DNA from 4 places in the Paenibacillus sp. FSL H7-0703 genome. Region 2 is predicted to be linked to each of the others. Evidence: riboswitches for the same ligand, from Rfam matches in the RefSeq annotation. Region 2 holds a riboswitch; each other region holds the start of a gene.
What was found. A riboswitch is a leader RNA that binds a small molecule or an ion and turns the genes downstream of it on or off. The one in region 2 is predicted to bind cyclic di-AMP.
Positions count from the first base shown of each region.

Region 1 (3,269 bases), 1.7 Mb from region 2:
CAAAGCAGCCATGCCACCCAGCGGGGTTAGTGTATCATGCATATTATTGACCGAACCTGTCGTTGCCGCTGTTGTGACCGCAGTGAATAAAGCCGATTGTCCAATGCCGAAACGAACCTCTTTCCCTTCCATGCTTCCCTGAGAAGCATCCACACCCAGTGTCTGGATTAACGGATTACCTGTCTTTTCAGACACGTACGTAATGGATAGAAAAATTAGAAACAATACCATCATGGAGCTAAAAATAATCCAGCCCTGCTTACGATTACGGGCAAACAATCCAAAGGTATACGGCAACGAAGCCGGCATTACCCACATTGCCAAAATTTCCAGCACGTTCGTCCAAGGACTTGGATTTTCAAAAGGATGCGCAGAGTTAGCTCCCGCATATCCGCCCCCGTTTGTCCCCAAATGCTTGATGGACTCCAGAGAAGCAATGGGTCCCATAGAAATTTGCTGTTGTGTTCCGCTCAGCGTCGTAAGATCCGCCGTAGGCTGAAGCGTCTGTGGTACCTTCAATCCAACCAGCACCAGCGTAAGCACAAAGGCCAGCGGCAGGAAAATTCTTATAATGGCTTTAATAAAATCTTGAAAGAAATTGCCCATCCCTTCACCGCGCCGCGTCAATCCCCTCATAAAAGCCGCAGCAACCGCAAAACCGGAAGCAGCCGAAGTGAACATCATCATCGTGACGAACGCCATCTGTGTCAGATACGTAAGCCCGCTTTCTCCGCTATAATGTTGGAGATTCGTATTCGTCATAAAGCTGATTACCGTATTAAAAGCTAGTGATGCTTCCATATTACTGTTTCCAGCCGGATTACCGGGAAGCATTCCCTGTAAACGCAACAGCAAGTAGCTGATTGCCACAAGCACGGCGTTCGTAGCAATGAAACTCATAACATACGTAGTCCAACGCATGCTCTCCACTTTCTTCAAGCCTACTACCTTATAAATCAGCTTTTCTGTTCTGCCAAAAATCCGATCCGTCCGATTGGGTTCATTCGAGAATACATGATACATATATGTACCCATTGGCTTTACCAAGAGCAGCAATATAACGATCACAATTCCAATTTGAAGCAGCTCCATCCTTTATTCCTCCTTCAAAATGCTCCTGCGTTTGGAACAACAGACCTGCTTCCAGAGCACCAATTGTGTGCACACGTTTGCGAAAACCTGCTACCTATGATGCTTTAATGTTCAGATCTGTTGTTCCCGCCCGCTCTATCCCTACCAGTGACTAGAACTTTTCAGGGTTCAGGAGTGCGTAGATTAAATACATAAACACAATAGCCGTAAGCCCGAGTATAACGATCATCCTCTTCGTCCTCCTTTAGAGGTCTGCGCATCACACCAGCGTACAAACAGCAGTATCACTCCATAACTCACAGCCATGACGAGCAGCATGTATATATCCATCATGTTTATACCCTCCGTATCGGTCTTCAGATCGCCATTCTTATTTCATCATAAAATCATAAAACAACTATGTTATAAGTGCTTATCCGTTCAGCAGAAAACCCACCTCTCCGTTCAATGTGTAGATCACATGGTCCGCTCCCAATCCCCGATAAATTCCTTGTGGATTACAGCCGTGTGTAATAACATAGATCGATTCCGATGTTAGTGGTCGACATATTTGTAGGAAACGGCAAGTCAGATTCAAGCTGTTCTCGAACAAATACACACTACCAATTTCTTTTTTTGGAAAATTCCATTTTCCCGCTTGCATGGTATTGATGCGGACAATGTGCTCCACACCCATTTTTTTGAGCTGTCGTTCCTCCTGGGCGCTATTCGTCAGAACTGCAAACGCCAATTTTTTGTAAATAAGCAATTTCACAAAACTTCTGCCCGCTTCATTCGGTGCAGTGACAATAATTAACCGACCTTCCATCAGTAGCTCCTCTCCCGGTATAAAAAGACAACAAAAAGAAGCCGAAGGAAAAAGGCTTTCCTCCGGCTTCTGACATATCCATGATAAAATAAACCATGGCTGCACACGGCGGTTTGTTGCCTCTCCCTGTACGCTTACGAGGTTAGCTGTCGGATTCGGACGTGAGAGTCGCCCTATTTCTGGCACTTGACCGGAAAATTCACCCCATGAGACACATGGCTTCCGAAGCCGTACAGTCTCGATTGGTTCCCCCGCTTTTGCAACTGCAAAATTCAGCGCTATAGACATTTCGTTGTTGCTTCATTCAAGTTAATTTGAAATTACGTCTTGAATCATACACCCGCGCATGGAAGACTGTAAAGCTCAACTGCAGGGTTATAAATCGGCCTTTAGAGCATAGAAGATTAATAATAACGCTTACAATGCAATTATGCTTCTCACAGCTCCTCCAATCTCTGTTTTTCATCCCTTTTTGAAAATGACAAGCATGTCAATATTGGCGTAGGGTAAAGCGTTTTTGGCCATTTTTTGTAAAAAGAGAAGAAAATACGCTATATGTACCAGCTAAACACCGATTGAACCCTCTTTTATAAGAAGAAACACCTTAATTCGCTTCATTTGCGGTGCGATTTACTGTTTTAAACAAAATACGATTTTACAGCGGCTAAAGGCTTGATACAGCTTTTCCAGACTTGCAACCTTGTTTTTAATTGCTTACAATTTAATTGTTGAATATTGAATAAGGAGAGATACTATGACCGTTTATGAATATGATGCGCAAACCCTGCAAGGGAAACAAATTCCGTTATCCACATATGAAGGGAACGTTCTGCTTATCGTGAACACTGCCAGCAAATGTGGGTTAACCCCCCAATACAAAGCGCTACAAGAGCTATATGACCAGTACCATGAACAGGGGCTCGAGATTTTGGGATTTCCCAGCAATCAGTTTGCCAAACAAGAGCCAGGTTCCAGCGAGGAGATTTCCGAGTTTTGCCAGATCAATTATGGGGTTACCTTTCCGATGTTCGCCAAAACAGATGTCAATGGCGATCAAGCACACCCCTTATTTCGCTACCTGACCCAAACAGCTCCGGGGGTGTTAGGGTCCAAAGCGATCAAATGGAATTTTACTAAATTCTTAATTACAAGAGAAGGTAACGTATTTAAGCGCTATGCACCGCAAACCACTCCAGATAAGCTGGCGGGAGATATAGAGAAGCTTTTGCAGCAAAACTGACATTCTTCATTATCACAGTTAATAAACGACCTGTTGCAACCGTGGCTTCCGTGGCTAAAGAATATAACGAAAAATGCTTAACAAAAAAAGCATCCCTTCACGTAAATCGTGTCAGGATGCTTTTTTAAC
Region 1 is NZ_JBBOPF010000001.1:1,810,677-1,813,945, forward strand. Features, by position in the region: gene kdpA (potassium-transporting ATPase subunit KdpA) at 1-1,092, opposite strand, end outside; gene MHB46_RS26215 (potassium-transporting ATPase subunit F) at 1,244-1,321, opposite strand; gene MHB46_RS07690 (hypothetical protein) at 1,505-1,900, opposite strand; cyclic di-AMP (ydaO/yuaA leader) riboswitch at 2,016-2,188, opposite strand; gene MHB46_RS07695 (glutathione peroxidase) at 2,655-3,140, shown strand.
Region 1: linked by a shared signal. The riboswitch ahead of MHB46_RS07690 (hypothetical protein) and the one ahead of MHB46_RS00700 (3D domain-containing protein) in region 2 are both predicted to bind cyclic di-AMP.

Region 2 (3,269 bases):
TTCAAGTTTACCCGTTCACGCGGATGCGCCTCCCAACATCGGAACGCCCCATCCCAAGGAAGCAGCTATTGCTTCTTCTGTACAACAACAGAGCACAGATCGTGCTACTCCTACATTAGCAATGCTGCGTAAAAAACATGCGGACATTTTTAAAATGTGCGGCCCACACACCCGCCAAATTGCCCTAACCTTTGATGATGTGCCCGATTCTAGGTATACGCCGCAGGTTTTGGACGTATTACACGCCAATGGCATCAAAGCCACCTTTTTCATCGTCGGTCACCGTGCGGAAAAGCATCCGGGGATCATACGCCGTATTATCCGTGAAGGCCATGCTATAGGAAACCATTCCTATACTCATCCGGATTTTAGGAAGGCCACACCAGAACGCTTTCGCAACCAGATTATAAAAACAGAACGTATTTTACAAGCCAGCGCAGGTTTTCGCCCCAAGTTGATTCGTCCACCCTACGGTGAAATCACGGAGCCTCAAATCCAATGGGCACGTCGTCATGGCTATATGATTGTCAATTGGAATGTAGACTCTCTCGACTGGAAGGGACTAAGTAAAACACAAATTCAGCGCAATGTGATCCCAGCTACCGGGCCTGGCTCTATTATTTTAATGCACGCAGGTGGAGGTCAAAGTTCCAACTTGCAAGGCACTGTCCAAGCTCTGCCGGGTCTAATTCACTCTCTAAAAGCTAAGGGCTACAAATTTGTGACAGTCCCCCGGCTACTCCATACCTCGGAACGGAAATAACAATATGTTTATGATTGAGCTACAAGCTAAAGCAACGTAAAAAGGCTGTCTTACCAGCAGAAGTTTTCTGCTCATCAAGACAGCCTTTTTTTACGGATAGGACCTAATAAGAGTCCGACCTAGTTATATGCGGTAGTGTACAGGTATTAAGTTTACATAATATATATTATGTTTAATTAAACTTATATACGTACAATGTTATTTATCAATAACGTACAGCTTCACATTTTGAAATCCAAAGTCGTTCACAAATGATTTGTTACCAGGAATAAAGATATCAATCCGTTTTCCTGTAATGGCGCTGCCCTGATCGCGAGCGACAGCTACAAAAGAATGATCCGGCAAACCTGGGTGGGAATAGCCTGTAACCAGCACTTTCGTGCCCATCGGAATGACGTTCGGGTCTACCGCAATTGTACCTAGTTTAAGCGGATTGCCGTAGTAGTCCACTGCTCCCCATTTACCATTCTCATCAGCTGCAGCAGAATACGCAGAAGCCTTAACGTCAACTATTTTGCTATAGTTGAATGTTTTACCCCATGCTTCAATCGTTGGCCCCTCATTTGCTGGTGCTTTCTCCGTAAGAAGCTGCGGCTTCGAATCCGAAGCTGCCTTCACACTTTTTTCGTCAGGCACCTTAATTTGCAGACCTGCATATATATTGTTGGAGGCAATGTTTGGGTTCGCCTTCGTTAGCTCGTCTACCGATACTCCATAACGTTGAGCAAGTAAAAAGAAGGTATCGCCCTCTTTGGCAGTGTGAAGCGAAGCAGCATCCGCTACTCCAGCTGTCTGTGCCAGCCCTGCAATAGCTGCGGCAAGCACCGCAAATTTCATCGTTTTACCAATATGTTTTAGATGTTTCAAAGATATGTACCTCCTCTGTTATGCCTGCGAAGTTAGCTGTCGGATTCGGACTCAGGAGAAGCCCTATGCTTGTGCAATTCACCCCTAGGCATATTCCACATCGTCTTATGACGTATCGGAATGACTGCCGTTGTTACGTCCCCCGCACTTCCCATAGTTTGGGCCCAGCATTCAGCGGTTGTCATAACCACATGCTGTCCCGGTAAGTTTTGGCTTACTGCATAATATCACAATTTTGTAACCTTATCCGCATGAAAATGTTGGGAACCTTGAACATCATACTATACTCGTTACAATTTTGTCATCAAGAAATCGATATTTGTTACGAAAGTATGGGGAAATGGTGACAAAAAGGAAAAAAGCCCTCCGTCAAACGGAGGGCTTTTTTTATAGATTATATCAGCACTTCCTTACAATACTTTGGCAAGAAAATCACGGGTGCGATCATGGCTTGGAGTGCCAAATACCTGCTCTGGTGTACCTTGCTCTACAATTTGACCGTTATCCATAAAGATAATTCGATCGCCCACCTCGCGGGCAAAACCCATTTCATGCGTCACGATTACCATTGTCATGCCGCCTTCGGCGAGCTTCTTCATTACATCCAGAACCTCTCCAACCATTTCAGGGTCCAATGCAGAAGTCGGCTCATCGAACAGCATTACGTGCGGCTGCATGGCCAAAGCACGCGCAATCGCAATACGTTGCTTCTGTCCTCCGGATAGCTGGTTCGGATAGGTATTCTTCTTATCCTCAAGCCCTACGGTACGCAAGAGTTCTAGCGAAATTTTTTCCGCTTCCTTCCCTGACTGTCTTCTAACCTGTGTTGGGGCAAGTGTCAGGTTCTGCAACACTGTTTTATGCGGGAAAAGATTAAAATGCTGGAACACCATCCCCATCTTCTCCCGGGTTACATTAATATTATGGCCACGAGCTGTAATCGGCTCGCCCTCAAATAAAATCTCCCCGTCTGTAGGCTGTTCCAACAGATTCATACAACGCAAAAACGTACTCTTCCCCGAACCACTGGGACCGATGATGACGACGACTTCACCTTTGGCTATATCTATATCAATGCCTTTTAAAATCTCATTCTTACCGAACGATTTACGCAGTTGTTTAACGGTGATCACTGGCTCTCAACTTCCTTTCCCATAAACCCAGCAGCTTAGACAAGCTGAATGTCATTACAAAATAAATAGCGGCTGCTATTACGAACGGACTTAATCCTTCGTAGGTGATGTTCTTAATGACCTGGGCCTGATACATAATATCCACCATCCCAATGGTCGAAATAATGGATGATTCTTTAATGATCGTAATAAACTCATTACCGATAGCAGGCAAAATAGATTTAAACGCTTGCGGCAAAATGACATGACGCATAGCTTTACCGCGTCCCATACCCAACGAACGAGCAGCCTCCATCTGTCCACGGTCTACTGCCTGGATACCTGCCCGGAAAATTTCAGCCAGATATGCTGAACTATTCAGAGACAATGTGATTATACCAGACTGGAGTGGGGTAAAATTGACACCCAGCGTCAAAGCAACCCCGTAGTGAATGATCATGAGTTGCACCAGCATAGGTGTGCCACGCAGGATCTCCACATAAGTGGTACCTAACCACTCAATGATG
Region 2 is NZ_JBBOPF010000001.1:153,704-156,972, reverse strand. Features, by position in the region: gene MHB46_RS00705 (polysaccharide deacetylase family protein) at 1-763, shown strand, start outside; gene MHB46_RS00700 (3D domain-containing protein) at 962-1,630, opposite strand; cyclic di-AMP (ydaO/yuaA leader) riboswitch at 1,637-1,805, opposite strand; gene MHB46_RS00695 (amino acid ABC transporter ATP-binding protein) at 2,041-2,763, opposite strand; gene MHB46_RS00690 (ABC transporter substrate-binding protein/permease) at 2,750-3,269, opposite strand, start outside.

Region 3 (3,269 bases), 3.0 Mb from region 2:
AAACCACAAGCTGGAGAATGGATATGAAGCAGTCGTGACGGTCAGCAAAAAAGGGGCGGATTATCCCAAGATCCCTGTCCAATTTACCTTCAAGGATGGTACCACGATATTCAAGGCTTGGGACGGCGCGGGCAAAAGCACAACTTTTCGGATCAAAAGTACTTCTCCCGTTTCCTATGTAACCCTTGATCCCTTATATACCATTGCACTGGAGAACAAGCATATTAACAATAGCCTAAAAGCCGAATTGGACGAAAAGCAACAAACCCGTTGGAGTGTAAGTGTAACCAAGCTGTTGGAGACACTGCTTGGAAGTCTGTCATGGTGAGGTGTCTATAGATGCGGACTGTTATAAAAGAGGGCTGGGCGCTGGTGCGCATACGATTCTATATCGTTATCATTTTATTTCTGTATCGACTACTGTGGGGGGTGTTTATCTATCGGCTGGTGCAGTCTGCCGTTATCCCGCTATTGCTCCGTTATCCTGATCAGGGTCAAAACGAGCTGGGACAGACCTTATTTTGGATGGAGAGTCAGATTGCTCTGATGGACAGCCGGGAAGTACATGTGTATTTGTGGATACTACTAGGGGCGACTGTACTACGCATACTGATCACTCCCTTCATTAGAGCCGGAATATATCAAAGTCTGCATACCGATGCGACTGAACCGCAAAGCCTGTCCTTTTTCAAGGGTATGAAACGCCATGGCATGTCGTCGCTGTTGTATTACACCATCGAGTTGGGACTGCTGCTGCTTCCCGCCTTTTGGGTAGTACCGAGACTCTACCCTATTGTAGCAGGAGCACTTCAATCTTCCTCTTATCTGCTGCATTTATTGCCCTATGTCATTGGATGGATGGCATACGGATGGTTCATTCGGCAGTGCATCCTGTATATGCAACTGGGTACTGTCGGTGGTCACGCCATACTATCGTCCCTGCTCGCCTTCTTTCGCCGGCTCCTCCCAGCTGTCGGTATATCCCTTTTGCTCGGTGCTTGTGTGCTGCTGGTCTTCGGTCTATTTGGCACCGTGGCGATGATTTGGACTGGCATGCTGGCGCTCATTCTCCAGCAATCGTATCATTTTGTTACTAGTCTGGTCAGGCTGTGGCATATCAGTTCGCAGTACAGACTATGGCATACCGATATCTCTAGTAGAAGCTAAGCCCTGCCTTTATGTTTTTTACTTCATTTCCGTCTGTCGAAAAACCTTGATTCATACTCGCGCAAACGACACATAACTGAATACTGTTAACAAGATCTGTTCCTGGGACATTAGGAGCAGATTTTTTTTGTAACTTTTTGCAATGAAACATTTGCCAAAGCCAGCCGTCTTTGTTACAATAATCGCAGTGAACTGATAGTAACAACTTTGTAATCTTTATTGTAACCTTTATCTCAAAAATAACGTTATTGTGAATACTGCTCTCCAAGGTGCACATCTTAAGTTAAGCCTAATTCCTGGCACCTAGGAAGCGGGGGAACCAGTTTGGGTGAATTGATCTCGCAACAGAGTGGTCATAGGGGAACCTTCTACCGAATCCTTAAGCTAACCTCGCAGGCATTGGAAGGGGTATATTTTTTTTGAAGAAGAAGCTAACGATCGCAGCTATGGGTCTTGCCATTGCCTTTACATCTTTTACATTCGGTGGCGGCAGTGCATATGCAGACTCTAAGATGGACCAGGTCATTCAAGATGCCAAAGGAACGAACTACAGAAGCGGAGGCACTACACTCGAGGGATTCGATTGCTCCGGCTTCACAATGTACGTATACAACAAACTGGGAATTAAACTTCCGCATCAATCCGGATCACAATTCAAAATGGGATCTTCTGTATCCCGCGATGAAATGAGACCTGGGGACCTGGTGTTCTTCAACACCACAGGAAGAGGCATTTCCCATGTAGGTATCTTCGTAGGTGAAGGGAAATTTGCCCACTCCTCGACTTCACGTGGTGTAGTAGTTAGCTCACTGAACGAAAATTATTACGCTAACCGCTATGTCGGTGCAAAAAGAATTATGAGCACAGACGCTTACCATTCTGTAGCTTCAGACATTCCTGATGACGATAACGTAGAATAACTAACGCACAGCAAGCTAACCCTAGCCGCAATTTGATTCTGGCCGGAATCGAATTGCGGTTTTTTATGTCCACAACATCAGCAATTATTATCTTTACTGACGAACTGAGACCTCAAAAGGTTTCAATTGTAGCGAACATCGTCGGTTTTACCGTCACCGCTGGGGGAGCATATGAGCAGTAATTCCTTCTTATTGAATGTATACCCGACTTAGGTATGAAATAAACACGCTTGCCATTCCTCTGCAACTTGTCTACAATCTGTTGTTAATGATTGAAGTACCTGTGTAAAAGGAGGATGGAACACATGCCGGCCTCAATATCCAACTATCGGATCGTACCGATGGACGAGCATCAAGCGGCTGCAATTTGTGAGTGGCACTATGATCCACCTTATAACATATACGGTTGGCTCCCCTGGGAACAAATGAAGGCGCTTGAAGTCGAATTCGGAAGTCCCACGCTTCGCCAAGAGCAATATGTTGCCGTACTGGATAAAGAGAACAAACTGACGGGATTTGCTCAATATTTTCCTATGATCGGTGTGACCCGGCTAGGTCTTGGAATGCATCCTGACAGATGCGGACATGGCAAAGGCTCTGATTTTGTCCGTGCCATTGCAGAGGAAGCTCAACGACGCAACCCGAAGAATGAAATTGATCTAGAGGTGCTCACTTGGAATGGGCGCGCTATCCGGGCCTACAAGGCGGCTGGATTTGAGCTTACAGATACCTATGAACGCCAGACTCCTGATGGCAAAAAACCATTTTATTGTATGGTATATCGTCCCGAGCACCCAACCCAGATTCTATGATAAAAGCGCCTTCGGCATACAACCACGATGTTGTATAGCGAAGGCGCTTTTATCATCATACGACAGATCATTACAAGCTCAATGACTGCTGCGCATTTTTTCAAAAGCTTCATTATATTGTTGGGCTTCCTTAATATCCACGGCCATAATACCGCCGTCGTCCCAAGAGGTCAAACGCAGAGTCACGGTCTTATAATCAATCGTAATAAATGGATGATGATTGAATGCTTCAGATATAGCGGCAACTTCATCCACGAATGCAATCCCTTTCATAAAACTGGAAAAATTATATTTTCGAACGATCCAACGTCCTTCCTCCAGTTCCCAGCCCTCCAGTTTCTCCAGATGTGCTTCAATCTCTTCTTGTGTA
Region 3 is NZ_JBBOPF010000001.1:3,111,552-3,114,820, forward strand. Features, by position in the region: gene MHB46_RS13705 (M1 family metallopeptidase) at 1-328, shown strand, start outside; gene MHB46_RS13710 (hypothetical protein) at 340-1,167, shown strand; cyclic di-AMP (ydaO/yuaA leader) riboswitch at 1,444-1,581, shown strand; gene MHB46_RS13715 (C40 family peptidase) at 1,587-2,087, shown strand; gene MHB46_RS13720 (GNAT family N-acetyltransferase) at 2,393-2,899, shown strand; gene MHB46_RS13725 (4a-hydroxytetrahydrobiopterin dehydratase) at 2,978-3,269, opposite strand, start outside.
Region 3: linked by a shared signal. The riboswitch ahead of MHB46_RS13715 (C40 family peptidase) and the one ahead of MHB46_RS00700 (3D domain-containing protein) in region 2 are both predicted to bind cyclic di-AMP.

Region 4 (3,269 bases), 4.3 Mb from region 2:
CTGCGTTTTCATATCTACTCGAAAACTCCTTATCTGAATCAATTTCATAAATGGGGATTTTGCAAAAATCCCATAAGCGACTTCCAATGAAGAAGATATAGATCGAAATGGTTTAGTTCGTCTATATCTTGACTTCGGAGCGACTGGTATCGAATTTTGCAAAATCCTGAAATGATTAAACCAACGAAATGTATATGAAATGATTCATCCTATAATCATTTTGCCTTCCGGATGACGATATAATTCTTTACCCTTTTTCGGCCCCAGTGCATAAGCTAGCGTGAGTGGCCCCAGTCTACCTGCAAACATCGTCAGGGTAATCACCAGCTTACCTATGACTGTTAAATCAGGTGTAAGCCCCATCGACAGCCCCACCGTACCAAACGCAGACACCGTCTCAAACAAGATCATCAGAAAATGATGATCTTCGGTTGCCGACAAAATCATGGTCACCCCGATCACGAACAGCAACCCCAGCAGTGTAATGGTCAAAGCCTTGTAAATTCGTCCCTGCGCAAGTCGGTACTTGAACAGTACAATATCTTCCCGCCCCCGCAGCATCGAAATCACTGCTCCAATGAGCAGGGCGAATGTTGTGGTCTTAATCCCGCCTCCAGTGGAGCCAGGGGAAGCCCCAATAAACATGAGTATGATGATAAAAAACTGCGTAGCCTGCCGCAAGCCTGCGATGTCCAGCGTATTGGCACCTGCGGTACGGGGAGTAACGGACTGGAATAAAGATCCCAGTAGCTTACCACCCCAATCAAGCGAGCCAAGAGTCTTTGGATTCGTAAACTCAAATACAAAAATCACGAGCGTGCCGACTACAATCATAGCGCCCGTCATGCTGAGTACCACCTTGGTGTGCAAGGACAGTCTCTTGCGCTTGCGATATTCTGCCAGGTCTGACATCACTACAAAACCAATGCCGCCAGAAATAATTAGAAACATTGCGGTAAAATTAACAATCGGATCATATACATAACCTGTCAAGCTGCGAAATTCACCGAATAAATCAAAACCAGCATTGTTAAACATGGAGATGGCATGCCAGATTCCAAAATAAATCGCCCTGCCTACAGGCATATCAAAGGACCAGCGAACCGAGAATATCGTAGCGCATACGCCTTCAATAACTAGTGAGTACAGTAATACCTTACGGATTAACCCGACAATTCCCTCTACAGAAGTCTGATTCATCGCTTCCTGCAAAATGAGACGCTCCCGCAAGGAAATCCGACGCTTGAACACCAGTGCAATCAAGGTAGCCATGGTCATAAAGCCAAGACCGCCGATCTGGATCAGCGCAACGATGACAACTTGACCAAAAGTGGTAAAAAAGAGCCCGGTATCCTTTACGACAAGCCCGGTTACACAGGTCGCAGAGGCGGCAGTAAACAAAGCGTCTATAAACGCAAGTGGCTTTCCTGTTGTATTGGAGATCGGCAGCATTAACAATAAACTACCTATAAGAATGATAATGGCAAAGCCCGCAACGAATATCTGCGGTGGAGAAAGCCGAAGCCAGCTTGCATTGGGATTCATCTATTCATCACTTCTCTCCTAATCCTTAAAACTATAAAAACAGTGATTTAATACGGTGTAAGCTCGCTACGCGTTCCATTTGATCTTTCGATCGTCGTTGCCCCTGAATTTTTTGATTTTTCCAAACCTTAGTTAACTATAATTAGCATTCCCTGAATACAGGAAGAATGCATGTCAAGCACTACTCAGCCCCCTGTGCTATTGGCGGGCAGTAGCGAAAGGGGCAGAATTGTTCTGAAGAAGCGAAGCGTTTGCCTTTATCTCCGGATTTTAACCATTAAAGGGGGTATACAATCAAAAAATCCGGGGATAACAGCAATCGGAAGAATAATCTGCACCCGCAGCGGTCTAACCAATCCAAACACTTTTATACGCACAAAAAAAGACACCGGAAAACCGAGTGCCTGACTTGGTTCCTGCTCATAGCCTACGAGGTTAGCTGACGGATTCGGGCAGCACAGTATGCCCTATTTACACTTCCGATCCAGCAGGATCGGTTGTAAAATTCACCCCAGTAACATGGTTCCCCCGTTTTCCCATAGAAATTCGGCTCAACTGTATATCATTACCTATGTATTTTATAGGCATTGCCTCAAGATTATAATCCTTCTATATCCAGATCACAAAACCGATTTCGCCGAAAAAACGTGAAATTGGCTTTATTTTGCGAATGGGCATCGTTTAATCGCAGCTTATCTAATTTTATTGGAACTTTAAAGTGCTTTCACTCTATTTTCATGAATATCGCTGGTCTGTTGGCGGGAACCTGTGCAGTATGATATCTTTAATGGATGTTCTTATTTACAGATTAAGGAGGAAACTCATGAATCCTATCGGGAAACCGGTCGTGCTCACGGCCAACTTCAAAAAATTAGGCTTGCTGGGCGGGATTGGCCTGATTTGCTTTTTTATCTTTCAATTGCTTATTCCCTCGCTTAGCAATCCGAGTCCAGAATCAGTAATGAACGCAAAGGTCATCAGCAAACAAGAAGCGGTCATACACGCATTGGACTTCGCCCGCTCCGAGCTGGGCTATACTGAATCACAGCCTGAGGAGCCCGTCGTGACCTATCAGGCCGAAACAGATTTGTACGGTTATTTATCTAGAGAAAAACTGCTTCAACAGTACGACCGTACATGGAAAAAGAGTTACCCTTACGAAACCTTTCGGGTCGATCTGCCTGAATCCTCAGCGAAGAGTAAGCTGCAAATTCATGTGGATTTATCCACTGGCAAGGTCGTTAGCTTTAAACGAATCACCTCCAGCACCAATTACACACAGGCTGATATTTCTACGGATGAACAAGCACGTAACAGGCTTGTACGTGTGGCTGAGGACGGCATGACCCTCGAAGCCAAGGAGCAGGCGGCCGCAGTATGGGTCAAGCGCTTTGGCTTTAAGCCGTCGGATTTGAAGCTTGCGACCACTGAACAAGAAGGCGGATTAAAGTATACCGTAGACGATAAAAAAATCGGCGCCTCGGTACTTACACTGGCTTTTACTTTTGAAGACGGTGATGTTCGCTCCTTCACTCAAAGCTTTTCGGCCCCGTCGTCCTATACCGATTATATCGAAAAGCAAACATTTTGGGCGAATTGGATGACCTATGCGGGTTATGCCCTATTTAGCTTTGTACTGGGTGTACTTGCCATTGTGTATGCGTCACTCACCCGACGACATACTTCATTTGTACGCGGCATTGTTCTATCCGTTGTATACTTTA
Region 4 is NZ_JBBOPF010000001.1:4,464,421-4,467,689, reverse strand. Features, by position in the region: gene MHB46_RS19920 (potassium channel family protein) at 1-12, opposite strand, end outside; gene MHB46_RS19915 (TrkH family potassium uptake protein) at 205-1,545, opposite strand; cyclic di-AMP (ydaO/yuaA leader) riboswitch at 1,955-2,107, opposite strand; gene MHB46_RS19910 (CPBP family intramembrane glutamic endopeptidase) at 2,369-3,269, shown strand, end outside.
Region 4: linked by a shared signal. The riboswitch ahead of MHB46_RS19915 (TrkH family potassium uptake protein) and the one ahead of MHB46_RS00700 (3D domain-containing protein) in region 2 are both predicted to bind cyclic di-AMP.